DNA from 3 places in the Streptomyces sp. NPDC086080 genome. Region 2 is predicted to be linked to each of the others. Evidence: riboswitches for the same ligand, from Rfam matches in the RefSeq annotation. Region 2 holds a riboswitch; each other region holds the start of a gene.
The links. A riboswitch is a leader RNA that binds a small molecule or an ion and turns the genes downstream of it on or off. The one in region 2 is predicted to bind thiamine pyrophosphate.
Positions count from the first base shown of each region.

Region 1 (6,881 bases), on a different contig from region 2:
GCGCGCGTGCCGGACGACAGCAGATCTGACGAGGAGGCCATTGCCGTATGGGATGCGAACACCGCCCCACCGGCAGTGGCCTTCTTCGTATGTGCAACACGCGAAAGAGGCGGGATCCCCGATGACCACCAAGGCTGAGAAGAGCGACGACGGCAAAGTACGCGGCCGGTTTATGCTGAAGCTGTCCGGAGAGGCGTTCTCCGGTGGCGGGGGCCTGGGCGTCGACCCCGACGTGGTGCACGCCATCGCGCGTGAGATCGCGGCCGTCGTCCGGGACGGCGCGGAGATCGCGATCGTCATCGGCGGCGGCAACTTCTTCCGCGGCGCCGAGCTCCAGGTGCGCGGCATGGACCGCGCCCGCTCCGACTACATGGGCATGCTCGGCACCGTGATGAACTGCCTGGCCCTCCAGGACTTCCTGGAGAAGGAAGGCGTCGACAGCCGAGTGCAGACGGCCATCACCATGGGGCAGGTCGCCGAGCCCTACATCCCGCTGCGCGCGGTACGGCACTTGGAGAAGGGCCGTGTGGTCATCTTCGGCGCCGGTATGGGCATGCCGTACTTCTCCACCGACACCACCGCCGCCCAGCGTGCCCTGGAGATCGACGCCGAGGCGCTGCTCATGGGCAAGAACGGCGTGGACGGCGTCTACGACTCGGACCCGAACACCAACCCCGACGCGGTGAAGTTCGACGCGCTCGGCTACAGCGAGGTCATCACCCGGGACCTGAAGGTCGCCGACGCCACGGCTGTCACGCTGTGCCGGGACAACAACCTGCCGATCCTGGTCTTCGAGCTTCTGAAGGAGGGCAACATCGCCCGCGCCGTCAAGGGTGAGAAGATCGGCACGCTGGTCGGTGACCAAGCCGGGCGCAACTGACCGGGGGATGGACAATGTCCTGCCGGTCGGGAACCGTGCAGGAAGAAGACGCGACGCAGCCGGCCGCCGCCCCGAAGAGGAACCGCAGCCGGGCCTACTCAAGACGCAGGAGCAAGTGGTGATCGAAGAGACCCTCCTCGAGGCCGAGGAGAAGATGGAGAAGGCCGTCGTGGTCGCCAAGGAGGACTTCGCCGCGATCCGCACCGGTCGTGCGCACCCGGCGATGTTCAACAAGATCGTGGCCGACTACTACGGCGCACCGACGCCGATCAACCAGCTGGCCTCGTTCTCCGTGCCCGAGCCGCGCATGGCCGTGGTGACGCCGTTCGACAAGAGCGCGCTGCGCAACATCGAGCAGGCGATCCGCGACTCCGACCTGGGCGTCAACCCGAGCAACGACGGCAACATCATCCGGGTGGTGTTCCCCGAACTGACCGAGGAGCGCCGCCGCGACTACATCAAGGTCGCCAAGGGCAAGGGTGAGGACGCCAAGATCTCGATCCGTTCCGTGCGCCGCAAGGCCAAGGAGACCATCGACAAGATGATCAAGGACGGCGAGGTCGGCGAGGACGAGGGCCGCCGTGCGGAGAAGGAGCTCGACGACACCACCGCGAAGTACGTCGCCCAGGTGGACGAGCTCCTGAAGCACAAGGAAGCCGAGCTGCTCGAGGTCTGATGAACGACTCTTCCTGGGGGACGCCGCAGACCGGGTACTGGGGCCCTTCCGATCACGGGCCCGGCCAGGGCGCTGTCCCGGCGGGTCCCGCGTACGATGCGCACTACGTACAGCAGACGCGCCCCATGCCCATCGTGCCCGACGTACCCGAACACGGCGGAGACCAGGAGGTGGACCGGGGGGCCGTTCGGCTGAGCGGCCCCCTGTTCCGAGACGAGATGCCGCAGGCACGGCCCCACCCCGGGGAGGTGTCGCAGAATCCGGAGCCCATGCCCCACGCCCCGCAGCCGGCGCCCGCCCCGCAGAAGAAGAGCGCGGGGCGCGACCTCGGCTCCGCGATAGGCGTCGGCGTCGGCCTGGGAGCGGTGATCGTCGCTTCGCTGTTCGTCGTCAAGGCCGTCTTCGTCGGCGTGGTCGCCGTCGCCGTCGTGGTGGGCCTGTGGGAGCTGACCAAGCGGCTCGACGAACGCAAGGGCATCAAGGCGCCCCTCGTTCCGCTGGCGCTCGGCGGTGCGGCCATGGTCGTCACCGGGTACGCGCGGGGAGCCGAGGGCGCGTGGGTCGCCATGGCGCTCACCACGCTGGCGGTACTCGTCTGGCGTATGACGGCGCCGCCCGAGAACTACCTCAGGGATGTCACGGCGGGTGTCTTCGCCGCGTTCTACGTCCCGTTCCTGGCGACCTTCGTCGCGATGATGCTCACCGCCGACGACGGCGCCTGGCGCGTCCTCACCTTCCTGCTGCTGACGGTGGTCAGCGACACGGGCGCGTACGCCGTCGGCTGGCGCTTCGGTACCCACAAGCTCGCCCCGCGGATCAGCCCCGGCAAGACCCGTGAGGGCCTGCTGGGCGCGATCGGCTTCGCCATGGTCGCGGGCGCGCTGTGCATGCAGTTCCTGATCGACGACGGCAGCTGGTGGCAGGGCCTGCTGCTCGGCCTCGCGGTCGCCGCCAGCGCCACCCTGGGCGACCTCGGCGAGTCCATGATCAAACGCGACCTGGGCATCAAGGACATGGGCACGCTGCTCCCGGGCCACGGCGGCATCATGGACCGTTTGGACTCCTTGTTGCCGACGGCTCCCGTGGTGTGGTTGCTGCTGGTCCTGTTTGTCGGGTCGGGGTGAGGCAGATGGGCCACGGGGCCGCGCGGCGGTAGCCGCACATCGCTACAGCATGGACCGTTTGGACTTCTTGTTGCCGACGGCTCCCGTGGTGTGGCTGCTGCTGGTGATCTTCGTCGGATCGGGTTGACGGCGAACAGGTACCCTGGAAGGGCTCGCGGTGGACTGCGGGCCCTTTCGTACGTCCCCGCCCCGCGCGGGTCGTCTCCTGGCTCAGGCACAGCGGTGCCATCGCCCCCGCCTGTGCGGCATTGCCAGACCCCGTCGTCATGAGGAGTTGCCCGACCGTGGCCCGTCCCGTTCCCGGTGAGCTCACCTTCGTCGCCCCCCGCGGAGCGAAGCGGCCGCCGCGGCACCTTGCCGATCTCACGCCCGCCGAGCGCAAGGAGGCCGTCGCCGCGGCCGGTGAGAAGCCGTTCCGTGCCAAGCAGCTCTCGCAGCACTACTTCGCACGGTACGCGCACGACCCGGAGCAGTGGACCGACATCCCGGCCGGCTCGCGCGGCAGGCTCCAGGAGGCGCTGCTTCCTGAGCTGATGACCGTCGTACGGCATCTGTCCACCGATCAGGGCACCACCCGCAAGACGCTGTGGAAGCTGTTCGACGGGACGCTCGTCGAGTCGGTACTGATGCGCTACCCGGACCGGGTGACCATGTGCATCAGCTCCCAGGCGGGCTGCGGCATGAACTGCCCGTTCTGCGCGACCGGGCAGGCCGGTCTTGACCGGAACCTGTCGACCGCCGAGATCGTGCACCAGATCGTGGACGGGATGCGGGCGCTCCGGGACGGCGAGGTGCCCGGGGGCCCGGCGCGGCTCAGCAACATCGTGTTCATGGGCATGGGTGAGCCGCTCGCCAACTACAACCGGGTCGTCGGGGCCATCCGCCGCCTCACCGACCCCGAGCCGGACGGGCTCGGGCTGTCACAGCGTGGGATCACCGTGTCCACGGTCGGTCTCGTCCCGGCGATCCACCGGTTCACCGGCGAGGGCTTCAAGTGCCGGCTGGCCATCTCGCTGCACGCCCCCGACGACGAACTGCGCGACACCCTCGTCCCCGTGAACACGCGGTGGAAGGTGCGCGAGGTGCTCGACGCCGGGTTCGAGTACGCGGCCACCTCCGGGCGGCGGCTGTCCATCGAGTACGCGCTGATCCGGGACATCAACGACCAGGCCTGGCGTGGTGACCGCCTCGGGCGGATGCTCAAGGGCCGTCCCGTGCACGTCAACCTCATCCCGCTCAACCCCACGCCCGGCTCCAAATGGACCGCCTCCCGCCCCGAGGACGAGAAGGCGTTCGTCGAGGCGATCGCCGCGCACGGGGTGCCGGTCACGATCAGGGACACCCGTGGACAGGAGATCGACGGGGCGTGTGGTCAGCTCGCCGCGAGCGAGAGGTAGTGTGACTCGCGTAAGCACATCTTCATATTCCGACAGGGGAGCGCCACAGCGCTGAGAGTGCGGCACCGGCCGCAGACCCTCCGAACCTGGCCCAGGTCATTCTGGGTAGGGAGATCGGTCATCACTCGAGCTGTTGCGCCCTGCCCGGGATCTCACCCAGAGGTCCCGGGCGGGGCCGCGTCTCTTCCTGGTCACTCCAGGAGGAATCAAGTGGGTATCACCAAGAAGGTCATGGTTCTGGCCGCCGGGCTGGGACTGGTCGCGCTGTCCGCGTGCGGGTCGTCGGACGGCGGCGACGCGGGGGACGGCGGGTCCGGGACCGTGACCCTCGTCAGCCACAACTCGTGGGCCGTGTCGAAGGACGTCGTCGCGGACTTCGAGAAGCAGTCCGGCTACCGGTTGAAGGTCCTCGAGGACGGCGATGCCGGGCAGGCCGTGAACAAGGCCGTCCTGACCAAGGACAACCCGCAGGGCGACGTCTTCTTCGGCGTCGACAACACCCTGCTCTCCCGCGCTCTGGACAACGGACTGTTCCAGCCGTACGAGGCGAAGGACGCGGAGCTGATCCTGCCCGAGTACCGGGTCGACGAGGACAAGCACCGGGTCACCCCCGTCGACAGCGGTGACGTCTGCGTCAACTACGACAAGGCGTGGTTCGCCGAGAACGACCTGACTCCGCCCCGGACCTTCGACGACCTGGTCGAGCCCGAGTACAAGAACCTCCTCGTGGTCGAGAACGCCTCCACCTCCTCGCCCGGTCTCGGCTTCCTGCTCGGAACGGCCGCCCAGTACGGTGACGACGGCTGGCCGGACTACTGGAAGAAGCTCAAGGCCAACGGTGTGAAGGTGGTCGACGGCTGGGAGCAGGCCTACAACGAGGAGTTCTCCGGCTCGGCCGGCGGCAAGCAGGCCAAGGCCGACCGTCCGCTGGTGGTGTCGTACGCCTCCTCGCCGCCCGCCGAGGTGATCTACGCCGACCCCAGGCCGGACACCGCGCCCACCGGCGTGGCCGAGGGCACCTGCTTCCGTCAGGTCGAGTACGCGGGGCTGCTGAGCAACGCGAAGAACCCCGAGGGCGGCAAGGCCCTCATCGACTTCCTGATCGGCGAGCGGTTCCAGAACGACATGCCGCTCAACATGTTCGTGTACCCGGTGCGGGAGGGCGCCCAGGTGCCCGAGGAGTTCGCGACGTTCGGTCCGCAGGCCAAGGACCCGCAGACCATGGACCCGCAGAAGATCGCCGCCAACCGTGACCAGTGGGTCAAGTCGTGGACCTCGCTCGTACTGAAGTGACGCGAGCCGCGGCGAAGCGGCGCGGGAGCGCGGCGCGGCTCGGCCTGATGGCCGTGCCGGTCGCGTTCTTCGCCGTGTTCTTCGCCTATCCCGTCGCCGCGATCGTCGCGCGCGGACTGAAGACCGACGGGACCTGGCACCTCGGGCGGATCGGGGACGTACTGGCGCAGTCCGACGTCCGGCAGGTGCTGTGGTTCACCACCTGGCAGGCGTGTGCCTCCACCGCCCTCACCCTGCTGATCGCCCTGCCCGGCGCGTATGTCTTCGCGCGCTACGACTTTCCCGGCAAGCAGGTGCTGCGGGCCGTGGTCACCGTGCCCTTCGTCCTGCCGACGGTCGTCGTCGGTACGGCGTTCATGGCGCTGGTCGGTCGCGGCGGCCTCCTCGACGACGTGTGGGGCGTACGGCTGGACACCACGGTGTGGGCGATCCTGCTCGCGCATGTCTTCTTCAACTACGCCGTCGTCGTACGCACCGTGGGCGGGCTGTGGTCCCAGCTCGACCCGCGGCAGGAGGAGGCCGCGCGGATGCTCGGCGCCTCGCGGTTCGCGGCCTGGCGGACCGTCACCCTGCCCGCGCTCGCGCCCGCCGTGGCCGCGGCGGCGCTGATGGTCTTCCTGTTCACCTTCACGTCCTTCGGAGTGGTGCAGATCCTGGGCGGGCCGGCGTTCTCCACCCTCGAAGTGGAGATCTACCGGCAGACCTCCGAGATCTTCGACCTGTCCACGGCCGCCGTCCTGACGATGGTCCAGTTCGCCGCCGTGGGCTCGATCCTCGTCCTGCATGCCTGGACCGTACGGCGCCGGGAGAGCGCGCTGCGGCTGGTGGACGCCGCGGTGACCGCACGCCGGCCGCGTGGCGCGGGGCAGTGGGCGCTCCTCGGTGGGGTCGTCGCCACCGTCGCCGTACTGATCCTGCTGCCCCTCGCGGTGCTGGTGGAACGGTCCCTCGGTGGCGCGGGCCTCGGCTACTACCGGGCGCTGACCGAGGACGACGGGGGCGTGTTCCTGGTCGCGCCCATCGAGGCGGTGGGCAACTCGCTGCAGTACGCCGTCGCCGCCACCGGCATCGCCGTGCTGATCGGCTCTCTCGCCGCCGTGGCACTGACCCGGCGGGACGCCGGACGGCTGGTGCGCGGGTTCGACGCGCTGCTGATGCTGCCGCTCGGGGTGTCTGCGGTGACCGTGGGCTTCGGCTTCCTGATCGCTCTCGACGAGCCTCCGCTGGACCTCCGGGCCTCCTGGATCCTGGTCCCGCTGGCCCAGGCGCTGGTCGGTGTCCCCTTCGTCGTGCGGACCATGCTGCCCGTGCTGCGGGCCGTGGACGTACGGCTGCGGGAGGCGGCGGCGGTGCTCGGGGCGTCGCCGTGGCGGGCGTGGCGGGAGGTGGACCTGCCGTTGGTGCGGCGGGCGCTGCTGATCGCGGCCGGGTTCGCCTTCGCCGTGTCGCTCGGGGAGTTCGGGGCGACGGTGTTCATCGCACGGCCGGAGAATCCGACCCTGCCGGTGGCC
Region 1 covers NZ_JBITRU010000006.1:243,815-250,695, forward strand. The annotation lists gene pyrH (UMP kinase) at 122-880, shown strand; gene frr (ribosome recycling factor) at 999-1,556, shown strand; gene ACIF9R_RS10590 (phosphatidate cytidylyltransferase) at 1,682-2,680, shown strand; gene rlmN (23S rRNA (adenine(2503)-C(2))-methyltransferase RlmN) at 2,947-4,077, shown strand; TPP riboswitch at 4,102-4,207, shown strand; gene ACIF9R_RS10600 (thiamine ABC transporter substrate binding subunit) at 4,288-5,370, shown strand; gene ACIF9R_RS10605 (ABC transporter permease) at 5,418-6,881, shown strand, end outside.
Region 1: linked by a shared signal. The riboswitch ahead of ACIF9R_RS10600 (thiamine ABC transporter substrate binding subunit) and the one ahead of thiC (phosphomethylpyrimidine synthase ThiC) in region 2 are both predicted to bind thiamine pyrophosphate.

Region 2 (6,881 bases):
CCGGGCAATCCTGCGGTCGAGGAATGGGCCGACTTCCGGGAGACCGGCCATGCTCACGCCATCGGGCAGTCCCTGCTCTCCCAGCTCGACGGAGAGGCCCGCCGTGACCATCTGAGCCGCCATCCGGTGTGTCCGGTCACGCCGTACACCGTGCGCGACGATCACAGCCTGCTTCGGCGGCTGGACCGTAACCGGCGCATGGAGCTGGTGGTGGAGCGTCAGGAATACGTTCTCGGGACGGTGTGTGCGGCCATCCCCATCACCGTCGGCGCCACAGCGGCGTCGGTGGCCATCTCCCTGCCCGCACATCAGGCCGACCGGCTCGCTCCCGCGGCCCAGCTTCTGCAGGCCGAACTGGGGCGTCTGCTCGGCTCGCTCACGCTGTCTATCAGTATCTGAAAACTCACTCCTTGTGATCTGCCGTGTACGTTCAGCAAGATTCCATCTGGTGTCAGGTTCCATGCCCGGCCAGTCCGCGGCGAATGACGGGGTAGGCGATGCGCGAATCCGTACAGGCAGAGGTCATGATGAGCTTTCTCGTGTCGGAGGAGCTTTCCTTCCGTATCCCGGTGGAGCTGCGCTACGACACCTGTGATCCCTACGCCGTGCGGCTGACCTTTCACTTGCCCGGGGACGCGCCGGTGACCTGGGCCTTCGGCCGGGAGTTGCTGATCGACGGCGTCGGCCGGCCGTGCGGTGAGGGGGATGTACGGGTCTCACCGGTCGACCCCGACATGCTGGGGGAGGTGCTGATCCGGCTTCAGGTCGGGAGCGACCAGGCACTGTTCCGTTCGTCGACCGCACCGCTCGTGGCCTTCCTCGACCGCACCGACAAGCTGGTGCCGCTGGGCCAGGAGGGGGCGCTCGCGGACTTCGACGCCCACCTCGACGACGCGCTGGACCGGATCCTGGCGGAGCAGAGCGCCGGCTGAGGCGTCGCGCCAGTCGGTCGACGGTGTGGCGGAACGCTTCAGCACGTCCCGCTCCCCGCTCCACTCCGAGCACCTCACCGCTTGCGGCGCCGGCCCCTTCCGCCGCGTCCTGCGGCCGACCTGGCATCCGGTACCTGCCCGCGCCCCTGGGCGGGCCCCTGAGCCCGACCCGGTGCCCGTCCCTCCTGAGCCCCTGCCGCCGGACGGTCGGCCGAGACCACCAGTGCGGCCAGCACCGTCGTGACCGGCACCGAGGCGACCAGACCGATCGAGCCGATCAGGGTACGCACGATCTCCTCCGCGACCAGCTCGCTGTTGGCGACCGTCCCCACACTGCTCTGAGCGATGGAGAACAGCAGCAGCAGGGGCAGCGCGGCGCCCGCATAAGCGAGGACCAGGGTATTGACCACGGACGCGATGTGATCGCGGCCGATACGGATACCCGCGCGGTACAGCCCGCGACGGCCCAGCGACGGATTGGCCTCGTGCAGCTCCCAGACCGCGGACGTCTGCGTGACCGTCACGTCGTCGAGGACACCGAGTGAACCGATGATCACGCCGGCCAGCAGCAGTCCGCTCATGTCGATGTCGGGATACAGCCCGTGAATCAGACCGGTGTTGTCATCCGTGTTGCCGGTGAGCGCGGCCCAGTCGATGAACACCGAACCCAGGAGGCCGATCAGCAGCAACGAGATGAGGGTGCCGAGCACCGCCACCGATGTACGTGCCGAGAGTCCATGACAGAGATACAGGGCCAGCAACATGATCGCGCTTGCTCCCACCACGGCCACGAGCAGTGGGTTCGACCCCTGCAGGATGGCCGGCAGGATGAAGAAGTTCAGCACCAGGAAGCTGACCGCCAAGGCGACGAGCGCCATGACACCGCGCAGCCGTCCCACGGCCACGACGGCGAGTGCGAAGATGCCCGCGAGCAGCGCCAGAGGGAGGCGCCGGTTCACATCGGTGACCGAGTACTGCAGGTCTTCGGGAGCGGAGGGCTCGTAGGCGACCACGACCTTCTGACCCTGCTCCAACTGACGGCTCTGGTCCGGCTGCACGATCTCGTTGAACGTACGGCCCTTGTCGTCGCCGGTATCGACCCGGATTGTCGCCTTCTTGCAGGTACCGTCCTCCTGCTGCTGGGCGGAGGACCCCTCGGCCGTGGACGTGTCACCCGTCGGCACGCTTCCGGAAGCGTTCACGGACTGGCAGCTCACCTCGACCACCTTGGTGACCGTGGCGTCCTGTGTCTGCCGGTCGAAACCGACGCCGGTGCGTTCGTGCGCCGGGGCGCCGCCCGGCCACAGCACGGCGAGTCCGATCAGCACCGCCGCGGCGAACGGGACCAGGATGGCCGCGATGACCTTGCGCAGATGCCGGGAGACGGGCGCCGCCGGGCCGTGGCTGTGGCTGTGGCCGTGCCCCTGTCCGGGCCCGTGCCCGTGTCCGCTCCCGGCGTCGGCGCCGTGGGGTGGTTCGGGCGGTGGAAACGGGGGAGGCTGAGTCGGGGTCACCGCCCGATCATCGCAAGAAGCGAGGGGGCCCTCTGTTCACCGCGCCAGAAGTGACGCTAGCGTGGTGACACCTTTTGTACACGCGGGAGCTCGGAGCACCGGGCTGAGAGGGCGCTGACCTCCGTATCAGCGACGTTTCACATGAAACATCACGGCAGTCCCAGTGATGTGTCACACGGAACGTCAGACGGAAGCCGCTGCGTCGACCGCCGAACCTGTTACCGGGTAATGCCGGCGTAGGGAGTAGGTCTCATGACCAACAAGGACGCACGCACGCCTGCCTCCACGCAGAACCCGACGGAGACGTCGGCGAACGGGGAGAACGGGACGTCCGTCGGCTGGCACAAGGCGTACGTCAGGGGCACTCGCCCCGACCTGCGGGTGCCGGTCCGCCAGGTGCATCTCACCAACGGGCAGTCGGTCACCCTGTACGACACATCCGGCCCGTACACCGATCCGCTCGTGGACACTGACGTGCGCAGGGGCCTGGCCCCGTTGCGGGAGAACTGGATCGTGGCCCGCGGTGACGCGGAGGAGTACGCGGGCCGTCCCGTCCGCCCCGAGGACGACGGAGTCAAGCACACCTCCCCGCGTGGGGGCCTGCGCAACCTGGACGCCGTCTTTCCGGGGCGGCCACGCCTGCCGCGCCGTGGCCGTCCGGGCCGGGCGGTCACGCAGCTGGCGTACGCGCGCCGCGGAGAGATCACGCCTGAGATGGAGTTCGTGGCGATCCGGGAGAATGTCTCTCCCGAGGTGGTCCGCGAGGAGATCGCGGCGGGACGGGCGGTGCTGCCGGCCAACGTCAACCACCCCGAGACCGAACCGATGATCATCGGCAAGCGGTTCCTGGTGAAGGTCAACGCGAATATCGGCAACTCGGCGGTGACGTCCTCCATCGAGGAGGAAGTGGAGAAGATGACCTGGGCGACCCGCTGGGGCGCGGACACGGTCATGGACCTCTCCACCGGCCGCAACATCCACACCACGCGCGAGTGGGTGCTGCGCAACTCCCCCGTCCCCATCGGCACCGTGCCGCTCTATCAGGCCCTGGAGAAGGTCGACGGCCGGGCCGAGGAGCTGACCTGGGACATCTACAAGGACACGGTCATCGAACAGGCCGAGCAGGGCGTGGACTACATGACGGTCCACGCGGGTGTGCGTCTCGCGTATGTACCGCTCACCGCCCACCGCAAGACAGGGATCGTCTCGCGCGGCGGCTCGATCATGGCCGCCTGGTGCCTGGCGCACCACAAGGAATCGTTCCTGTACGAGAACTTCGAGGAGCTCTGCGAGATCCTCGCCGCGTACGACGTCACCTACTCGCTCGGCGACGGCCTGCGGCCCGGCTCCATCGCGGACGCCAACGACGAGGCGCAGTTCGCGGAGCTGCGCACGCTCGGGGAACTCAACAGGGTCGCGAAGCGTTTCCACGTACAGACCATGATCGAAGGGCCGGGCCACGTCCCGATGCACAAGATCAAGGAGAACATCGACCTTCAGCAGGAGATCTGCGATGAAGCCCCGTTCTATACGCTCGGCCCGCTGACCACCGACGTCGCGCCGGCGTACGACCACATCACCTCCGGCATAGGTGCCGCGATGATCGCCTGGTGGGGCACGGCCATGCTCTGCTACGTCACGCCCAAGGAACACCTGGGCCTGCCCAACCGTGACGACGTCAAGACCGGCGTCATCACCTACAAGATCGCCGCCCATGCGGCCGACCTGGCCAAGGGGCACCCCGGGGCGCAGGAATGGGACGACGCGCTTTCCGACGCCCGCTTCGAGTTCCGGTGGGAGGACCAGTTCAACCTCGCCCTCGACCCGGACACGGCCCGCGCGTTCCACGACGAGACCCTCCCGGCGGAACCCGCCAAGACGGCCCACTTCTGCTCGATGTGCGGTCCGAAATTCTGTTCGATGAAGATCAGCAGAAGCATCACGGAGCAGTTCGGCGGTGACGATCCGCAGGCCGGTGACGATGAGGTTCGGGCGGGGATGCTGGCCAAGTCCGCCGAGTTCGCCGCCCGGGGGAACAGGCTCTACCTGCCGATCGCGGACTGATGTTCCGGCGTCTCAGTGGCCCCCGGCACAGCTGTCGGGGACCACTGAGACCTCGGCACCGACTCGCGTTCCCGAGGGCCGCGCCCGTCGCTCAGGCCCGAGCGTAGGTGAGGCAGTCAACCCGCTCGCGCTCGTAGCCGACGGTGATGGCCGGGGCGTGGCACTCCAGCGCGGTGTTGTGGCGGCAGTCGGCCATCTTGCACGCGCCGACCCGTCCGGTGACGGAGGGCTCTCCGCCCTCCATGTCCGCGCTCATGAACGTGTCGCAGACGGGTTTGCCGACATCGCCCACAGTGATCGCCGCGGCGTGACAGGTGTGGTCGTTGTTGTATGCGCATCCCTCGGCCGCGCACTGGCTGATGACCGGGAGCTGCATGACGGGCGTGGCTGCCATGAGGGAACCCACTTTCTGGAGGTGACGACCACCGCGTTCTTCCTTTCCACCTTCTGCGACATCCGGTGTCGGCGCATGTCGACGCATCCAGGCCGAGGGCCCCTGAGCCGTGTGTCTGCGGCGGCCCGCTCCTCGACCTGTTGTCGTCCTCATGGACGAGGGAATGCGCCGACCCGTGTCTTCGCCGGGCGGGGGCAGACTGGCCCCATGACAGCGAGTTCGATGAGCAAGGGGTCCAATCTTCCCGTCGATGCGTCCGTGGTGCGTGCCGAGCTGGCCTGGGAGGCCGGGGCCGGGGTACCGGACGTCGATGCCTCCGCGTTGCTCCTGACGGAGTCGGGGCGGGTGCGGGACGACCGGGACTTCGTCTTCTACAACCAGCCACGGCACACCTCGGGTGCCGTGAGACACCTCGGCAAGCAGCGTGGCTCCGGCACCGCGACCGACACGGTCGAGGTGGATCTGGGCGCGGTCGAACCGGCCGTCGACCGGATCGCGCTGTGCGCGTCGGCCGACGGCGGGACCTTCGGGCAGGTACCGGGGCTGATGCTCCGGCTGCTCGACGCGGGGACGGGAGCCGAGGTCGCCCGGTTCGTGATGGCCGCGGGGAGCGAGACCGCGTTCATCGGCGGTGAGCTGTACCGGCGGCAGGGGGCGTGGAAGTTCCGCGCGGTGGGTCAGGGGTACGCCGCCGGGCTGGCCGGGCTCGCCACGGACTTCGGCATCACCGTGGACGATCCCGCACCGGCGGCTGCCCCGGTCGCGGCCCCGGCGGCTCCGCCGCCCCCTCCGGCACCCTCGCCCACCACCCCGGCACCGATGGCCGCCCCCCGGCTCACCAAGGGTGAGGAACGGCTTCCCGTCGACATGCGCAAGCGGTTGTCGCTGCGCAAGGAACAGGTGGCGGTCAGTCTGCGCAAGCACGGGGCTTCCGGGGTCACGGCGCGCGTCATCCTCGTACTGGACGCCTCCGGGTCCATGTCCTTCCTGTACTCCAAAGGCATCGTGGCCGATGTCGTCGAACGGATGGCCGCGGTGGCGGCGCAACTGGACGACGACGGAGAGATGCAGGCCTGGACCTTCGCCTCGAACCCGGCCCGGTTGCCGGATCTGCGGCTCGGCGAGCTTCCCGAGTGGCTGCGGCTGCATGTGCGGGTGGGGGAGGTGGGCCTCTTCCGGCGAGGGCGGAAGAAGGGACTGGAGCCCAGCCAGGTCGACATGCGGGACGTCGGCATCCAGAACGAGGAGCAGAAGGTGATCGCCGAGGTGCGCGCGTTCGTACGGGCTCACCCGGCATCCGCTCCGACGCTCGTGCTGTTCTTCTCCGACGGCGGTGTCTACCGGAACAAGGAGATCGAACGCGAGCTGCACGAGGCAGTGGAGGAGCCCGTCTTCTGGCAGTTCGTGGGGCTGGGCAAGTCCAACTACGGCGTGCTGGAGCGGTTGGACACGTTGCCGGGACGCCGCGTCGACAACGTCGGCTTCTTCGCCGTGGACGACATCAGCACCGTCCCCGACCCCGAGCTGTACGACCGTCTCCTGTCCGAGTTCCCGCTGTGGATCACGGCCGCGGGGCGTGCGGGCATTCTCTGAGAGTGGTGTTTCACCCATCCATCCGGCTCGCGCCCCCGAGCGCGGAGCGCAAGCCGACGGACGGGCCACCGGCCGTCCGGGCTACTCCGGTGGGTGTTCCGGGCCACCGAAGTCCGGACTCGAGTAGTCCGGACTCGAGTAGCTCGGCCGGGTGCCGCGGGCCCTGCCCTCACCGGGGCTGGAGAAGCCCGGCCGGTCGTACCCGAGGCTGGGCATCCGGCCGGCCGGTGCGGGCGGTGCCGTGTGCTGCAGCGTGGCGGCCGCCGGGTCGGTGAGGGCGTCCCGCAGGAACGGCAGGATCCCCCGCTCCAGCAGTGCTTCCCGCCAGACGTCCCTGGCCAGGGACACCTCCTCGTCGAGTTCGCGGTACGCACCCCCGAGCGC
Region 2 covers NZ_JBITRU010000007.1:192,839-199,719, forward strand. The annotation lists gene ACIF9R_RS11735 (IclR family transcriptional regulator) at 1-399, shown strand, start outside; gene ACIF9R_RS11740 (SsgA family sporulation/cell division regulator) at 498-932, shown strand; gene ACIF9R_RS11745 (YibE/F family protein) at 1,007-2,446, opposite strand; TPP riboswitch at 2,519-2,706, shown strand; gene thiC (phosphomethylpyrimidine synthase ThiC) at 2,699-4,510, shown strand; gene ACIF9R_RS11755 (DUF1540 domain-containing protein) at 4,602-4,904, opposite strand; gene ACIF9R_RS11760 (VWA domain-containing protein) at 5,112-6,497, shown strand; gene ACIF9R_RS11765 (hypothetical protein) at 6,579-6,881, opposite strand, start outside.

Region 3 (6,881 bases), on a different contig from region 2:
CCGGTGTGCACCACCACGCCCCGCGCGCCGATCTCCCGGCCGCGCCGCAGGGAGTGCCGCAGTGACTCCACCGACCGCTCCACGGTCGCCTCGGTGTGGGACCCGAAGTTGATCAGATAGGGAGCGTGCACATACGCCGGGATCGATCCCTGCGCGCAGGCCGCGCGGAAGGCCTCGTCCTGCTTCGGGTTACCGGCCGGGGTGGCCCAGCCGCGCGGATTGGCGACGAAGACCTGCACGGTCTCGGCGCGCAGCTCACGGGCGTAGGACAGGCCGACGGAGTGCAGGCCGCCGGCCACGGGAACGTGGCCGCCGATCGGGTTGCGGGCGGGGCCGGACGGGTGACTCTTCACGCGTCAAGGGTGACATGAGCGCGGAAGTCCCCCGTCCGGCCCCTCCCGTCAGCCGATCTCGATGACGATCGTCGAACCCTTCGGCGCGGTGTCGCCGCCGTCCACGGACTGGCCCTTGACGGTGTCACTGAACAGGCCGAACAGCCCGCGGTCCTCCTTGACCCGGAAACCGGCGCCCTCCAGCCGCTCCCTGGCGTCGCCCACGCTGTCGCCGACCACGTCCGGCACCTCGACCATCTCCGGGCCCTTGGACAGCGTCAGCGTCACGGTGTCGCCCTCGGCGGCCTCCCCGCCGGGGGCCGGGGTCTGCCGGGCCACCTCGCCCGCGTCGTGTTCGGAATTCACCCGCTCGGCGGCGACCTCCACCTTCAGGCCGGCCTCCTCCAGCTCCGCGCGCGCGTCCTCCAGCGCGTCACCCGTCACATCGGGCACGTCCACCGGGCTTCCCTTGCTCACGGTCAGCGCCACCGCGGAATCCGCGCGGACCTCGGTGCCCTTGCCCGGCTCCGTGGAGATCACGGACCCCGCGGGCACCGTGTCACTGAACTCCCTGGTGGCCATGCCCGGCTTCAGGCCCTCGTCCTCCAGCATCGAGCGTGCCGTGTCCAGCGGGTAACCGTCGAGGTCGGGCACCCGCACCGTCCGCGGTCCCTTGGAGAGGGTCAGCGACACCGAGTCGTTGCCCCGGATGCGGGCGCCGGCCTTCGGGTCGGTGCTGATCACCTTGCCCCGCTCCACCGTGTCGCTGTACTCCTCCTCCACCTGGCCGACGTCCAGCCCGGCCTCGGCCAGCCGGTCCCGGGCCTGCTGCTCGGTCTTCGTCAGCAGCGGCGGGACCTTGGTGAACTGGCCGGAGTTGATGTACCACACGCCCGCGCCGAGCCCGAGGACCAGCAGCACGGCCACGGCGATCGCCGTCGGGCCGCGCCACAGCGCGGTGGTCCGGCGCCGGGGCGGCAGCGGCGGCGGTGACGCGAACCGGCTGGTGTGATGCACGGGGCCCGCGCCCTCGTCCTCGTTGACGGGCAACGGGCGGGGGACAGTGAGGGCGCGCGGGATGACGCTCGTACGGTCGTCCCTGTTGTCGTGCCGAGCGTGCTCCGCCATCAGCGCCTGCGGCGGCATCGCGTCGAGCTGCTCGCCGGTGAGCCGGCCGCGCGCGTCGCGGGCCCGCGCGAGCAGCGCCACCGCGTCGTGCGGACGCACCTCGGGGTTGCGCGCGGTCGCCGACGCCACCAGCTCGTCCAGCTCGTACGCCATGCCGGGCACGACGGCCGACGGCGGCGGCACGTCGTCGTGCAGGTGCTTGTACAGCACGATCGCGGGGGAGTCGCCCTCGTGCGGCCTCTCGCCGGTCAGCATCTCGTAGAGGAGGATGCCGCAGGCGTACACGTCCACACGGGGGTCGGCGACGCCGTTCTCGATCTGCTCCGGGGCCAGGTACGAGACCGTGCCCAGCACGGTGTCCGAGGTGTTCGTCACCGAGTCCACCGCGCGGACCAGTCCGAAGTCGGCGACCTTGACCCGGCCGTCGTCCCCTATCAGCACGTTCTCGGGCTTCATGTCCCGGTGCACGAACCCGGCCCGGTGCGCGGCGCCGAGCGCGGCCAGCATCGGCTCCAGGATGTCCAGCGCGGCCCGCGGCTGCAGCGCCCCGCGCTCGCGCAGCACGTCGCGCAGGGTGCAGCCGGCGATGTACTCCATCGCCAGATAGACGTACCCCCGGTCGGTGCCCTGGTCGAAGACCTGCACCACGTTCGGGTGGGCCAGCCGCGCGACGGACTTGGCCTCGCGGATGAACCGCTCGACGAACGAGGCGTCGGAGGCGAGGGAGGGGTGCATCACCTTGAGCGCGAGGATACGGTCGAGGCGGGTGTCCATGGCCCGGTAGACCGTGGCCATCCCGCCGACCGCGATCCGCGCGTCGACGCGGTAGCGGCCGTCGAGCACCTGCCCGACCAGAGGGTCCTGAAGGGTCGTGTCCACGCGCCGAGTCTACGAGGCCGCACCGACACCGCCGCCCTGTTCACCCTCTGTTGCAGCGGACCTGTGACGTGCAGCCCTCCCAACCGAAGCCACGCACAGCCCACCGGGCCAGCCTGCCGCCCCGGCCGCGGGCAGTTCCCGTCGGGCTGTGAGCCCACGCCCCAGCCGCGGCCAGCCCGCCGCCCCGGCTGCGGGCCGGCCAGCCTGCCGCCCCAGCCGCGGGCAGTCGTGCCGCTGGGGCGGCACGGGTGGGCGCGGCGGCACCCTGCAAGCGCCGGCAAGTGAAACCCGCCCCTGCCCCGCACCGGCAAGCTGTACCTGGGCGGCCCCTGGAGCGCGCGGCGGCCCCTCGCAGGCGTCGGCGAGCGGAACCCGGCCCCCGCCCGGCCAGGGCAGGGCACCTAGAACGCCGGTCGCTCCGGATCCAGTACCGCCAGGCCCTCCGCAGGAGAGGACGCCATGGCGAACCACCGCCGCGGAATCCGCCCCGCGCGCCGCGCCAGCCGCCCCGCCTCCACCGCCGCCCGCACCGCGGACGCCATCAGCACCGGCGACTGCGCCCGCGTCACCGCCGACGCCAGCATCACCCCCGCACACCCCAGCTCCATCGCCAGCGCCACGTCCGACGCCGTCCCCGCCCCCGCGTCGAGGATCACCGGCACCCCCGCCCGCTCCACGATCAGCTCGAAGTTGTGCGGGTTGCGAATGCCCAGCCCGGACCCGATCGGAGACCCCAGTGGCATGACCGCCGCACACCCCACGTCCTCCAGTTTCCGCGCCAGCACCGGATCGTCGTTGGTGTACGGCAGCACCGTGAACCCGTCGTCCACGAGCGTCTCCGCCGCGTCCAGCAGTTCCACCGGATCCGGCAGCAGTGTCCGCTCGTCGGCGATGACCTCCAGCTTGACCAGATCCGTGCCGAGCGCCTCCCGCGCGAGCCGTGCCGTGAGCACGGCCTCCCCGGCGGTGAAGCACCCCGCCGTGTTCGGCAGCACCCGGATGCCCAGCTTCTCCAGCACCGACAGCACGGACCCGTGCACCGAGGGGTCCACCCGCCGCATCGCGACGGTCGTCAGCTCCGTCCCGGACGCCACGAGCGCCCGCTCCAGCACATCGAGGCTCGGCGCCCCTCCGGTGCCCATGATCAGACGGGACGTGAAGGACGTACCGCCGAGGACGAACGGATCGTCGGCCATGGTCAGCCTCCTTGGACGGCGGTCAGGACCTCCACCCGGTCTCCCTCGGAGAGGGGGGTGGTGGGCCACTGCGCGCGGGGAACGACGGTTTCGTTGAGGGCGGCGGCCACTCCGGAGGGCGCCGCGGTGAGCGAGGTCACGACGAGGTGGAGAGCCGTGCCGGGCGGGTACTCCCGGGGCTCCCCGTTGACGGAGATGTTCATACGGGCTGCTCCGTGAGGGCGGTGACGCCGAACCGGAGAGGGCTGAACGGGCGGGCTTCCCAGGGCAGTTCACCGGTGGTCAGGACATCCGCCAGGGCGTCGCCGGTGACCGGTGTCAGCAGGACGCCGTTGCGGTGGTGGCCGGTGGCCAGCAGCAGCCCGTCGAGCCCGGTCGGGCCGAGCAGGGGCGCGTTGTCGGGGGAGCAGGGACGCAGCCCGGCCCGGGTCTCGGTCAGCGGCAGTTCGGTGATCCCGGGGACCAGCTCGTGGGCGTCGCGCAGCAGTTCGTACACACCTCCCGCGGTCACCGTCGTGTCCCAGCCCTTCTCCTCGCTGGTCGCGCCGATCACCAACTCACCGTTCTCGCGCGGCACCAGGTAGACATGACTGCCGCGCACCACGGCGCGCACGGTCCGGCTCAGGAAGGGGCCGGGGCCCTCCGGCATCGCCAGCCGCACCACCTGCCCCTTCACGGGCCGCACGGGCGGCAGTACGTCCGCCGGGACGCCCGCGAGCCGGCCGCTGAGACTGCCTCCCGCGAGTACCACCTGCCCGGCGCCCAGTTCGGTGCCGTCGGAGGTGAGAACGCCCCTCGCGCGGCCGCCCGCGACCACGAGCCGTTCGGCCCACGCGCGGTGGAAGGCGACGCCCGCGCGCTCACCGGCGGCGACGAGCGCGGCCGCCAGCCGCCGCGGATCGATCTGATGGTCGCCGTCCACCCGCAGTCCGCCGCGCACCCCGGGCGCGAGCATCGGTTCGAGGCGCCGGCACTCCCGCCCGGACAGCCACTGCGCGTCCAGCCCCGACCGCTGCTGCAGGGCGTGCAGTTCCCGCAGGTGGGCGCGGTCGTCGGCGTCCAGGGCCACGGCGAGCGTGCCGCAGCGGCGGTAGCCGAGGTCGTGGCCGGTGAGTTCGGTGAGCTCGGCCGCGAAGTCGGGGTAGCGCCGCGCGGAGGCGAGGTTCAGGCCGAGCAGGGTCTCCTCGCCGTAGTGCAGTTCGGTGACGGCGGCCAGCATCCCGGCGGCCACCTGGGCGGCGCCACCGCCCGGCTCGGGGTCCACCACGGTCGTGACGAGACCGCGCTGCGCGGCCCGCCAGGCCGTGACCAGGCCGATGATTCCGCCCCCTATGACGAGGACGTCTGACGTACGCGTGGGCGACATGGGCGTCCAGCCCCTCCCTTCGCCGGCATGACCCGGATCAGGTTCGTACGGTCGGAGGCCGCCAGCCTCCCTCTCAGCCCGGTGCGTCCGGGCTCCCGCGAGTGCTTTACGTTGGCCACCCTAGCGCCTGCAAGGGAGACCCCACGTGGCCCGATCGCTCGACGGACTTGTCCTCGCCCCTGTGGCCGACCAGGCTCCGGGCCAGGTCGGCACCCGTACCCGGTTCCTCTACCACGAGCGGGGCGGTGAGATCTGGGCCGAGTACGCGGGCGGCGACGTCGTGCGCGGGCACCTGGTGGGCACCCGCGAGGGGGACCGGCTGGACTTCCGGTACGTACAGCTCAAACGGGACGGTACGACGTCCTGCGGGCACTGTGTGTCCGCGGTCGTGGAGCTGCCCGACGGGCGGGTACGGCTGGAGGAGCGCTGGGAGTGGGAGTCGCAGCCGGGCAGCGGGACGAGCGTGGTGGAGCAGCTCCCGGACCACGCCGTCCCGTCGGTGACCGAGTGACTAGGGTGAGCGGGTGAGCGAGCAGACGCTGGAACCGGGACGGTCGGCACCGCGGCGGGTGGTGGTGGCGGGCGCGGGCATGGCAGGCGTGCGGACCGCGGTCGCCCTGCGGGAACAGGGATTCACCGGCACCGTGACCCTGATCGGCGCGGAGCCCCACCAGCCCTACGACCGGCCGCCGTTGTCCAAGGCGGTCCTGCTCGGCAAGGCCGAGGACTCCGCCTTCGACGTCGACTTCGAGGAACTCGGTATCGAACTGCGGCTCGGCTGCGAGGTGCGCGGCCTGCGCCCCGGCGACCACGAACTGGACACGGAGGCCGGGCCCGTCCCGTACGACGTGCTGGTGATCGCCACCGGCGCGGAGCCGGTGCGGCTGCCCGGCGCGGAGGGCGTCCGGGGCGTGCATCTGCTGCGCACCCTGGACGACGCCGAACGGCTGCGTCCGGTGCTCGCGCGGCAGCACGACGTCGTGGTGGTCGGCGCCGGCTGGATCGGCGCGGAGTTCGCCACCGCGGCCCGTGAGGCGGGCTGCGCAGTCACCGTCGTGGAGGCCGCGGAGCGGCCGCTCGCCGAGGCGCTGCCCGCCGAGGTGGCCGCCCCGATGACCGCCTGGTACGCCGAGGCGGGTGTCGCGCTGCGCACGCATGCGCGCGTGGAGCGTGTCGAGGCCGGTGCCGTGGTCCTGGACGACGGGTCGCGGCTGCCCGCGGGCGCGGTGGTCGTCGGCATCGGGGCCCGGCCCGCCACGGCGTGGCTGGCGGGTTCCGGGATCGAACTCGGGGCACGGGACGAGGTCGCCGCCGACCACCATCTGATGACCTCCCTGCCGGACGTGTACGCGGTCGGCGACTGCGCGTCCTTCCCGTCCGGGCGCTACGGCGAACGTCTGCTGGTCCACCACTGGGACAACGCCCTCCAGGGGCCGCGCACGGTCGCGACGAACATCCTCGCCGGGCAGGCCGGGCGCGGCCCGGCGGTGTACGACCCGGTGCCGTACTTCTGGTCCGAGCAGTTCGGCCGCTTCGTCCAGTACGCGGGCCACCACGCGGACGCCGACCGGACCATGTGGCGCGGGGACCCGGCGGACGCGGCGTGGAGCGTCTGCTGGCTGCGGGAGTCCCGTCTGGTCGCGTTGCTCGCCGTGGGGCGGCCCCGGGACCTGGCGCAGGGGCGCCGGCTGATCGAGGCGGGTACGGCGATGGACGCGGACCTGCTGGCGGACCCGGCGCGGCCGCTGAAGTCGGCGACGGCCTGACGGGCTTCCGGCCGGCGCGCCCCACCGGCGCGCCCGGCCCGGGCGTCCGCCCAGGTGGTGGGGGCTGACTTCCGACTGTCAGTGGCAGGTGGCAGGCTTGTCCCGTGACCGAGATTGACGCAAAGATCGATGCTCTCGTCCCCGCCTGGCTCACTCTCCCCGACATCGCCGAGCAGTTCGGCGTCGAGGTGACGCGCGTCCGGCAGCTGGTCAA
Region 3 covers NZ_JBITRU010000003.1:24,034-30,914, forward strand. The annotation lists gene ACIF9R_RS04250 (deoxyribonuclease IV) at 1-353, opposite strand, end outside; gene pknB (Stk1 family PASTA domain-containing Ser/Thr kinase) at 402-2,339, opposite strand; gene ACIF9R_RS04260 (thiazole synthase) at 2,741-3,535, opposite strand; gene thiS (sulfur carrier protein ThiS) at 3,538-3,738, opposite strand; gene thiO (glycine oxidase ThiO) at 3,735-4,901, opposite strand; TPP riboswitch at 4,899-5,010, opposite strand; gene ACIF9R_RS04275 (hypothetical protein) at 5,047-5,412, shown strand; gene ACIF9R_RS04280 (NAD(P)/FAD-dependent oxidoreductase) at 5,426-6,667, shown strand; gene ACIF9R_RS04285 (Rv2175c family DNA-binding protein) at 6,772-6,881, shown strand, end outside.
Region 3: linked by a shared signal. The riboswitch ahead of thiO (glycine oxidase ThiO) and the one ahead of thiC (phosphomethylpyrimidine synthase ThiC) in region 2 are both predicted to bind thiamine pyrophosphate.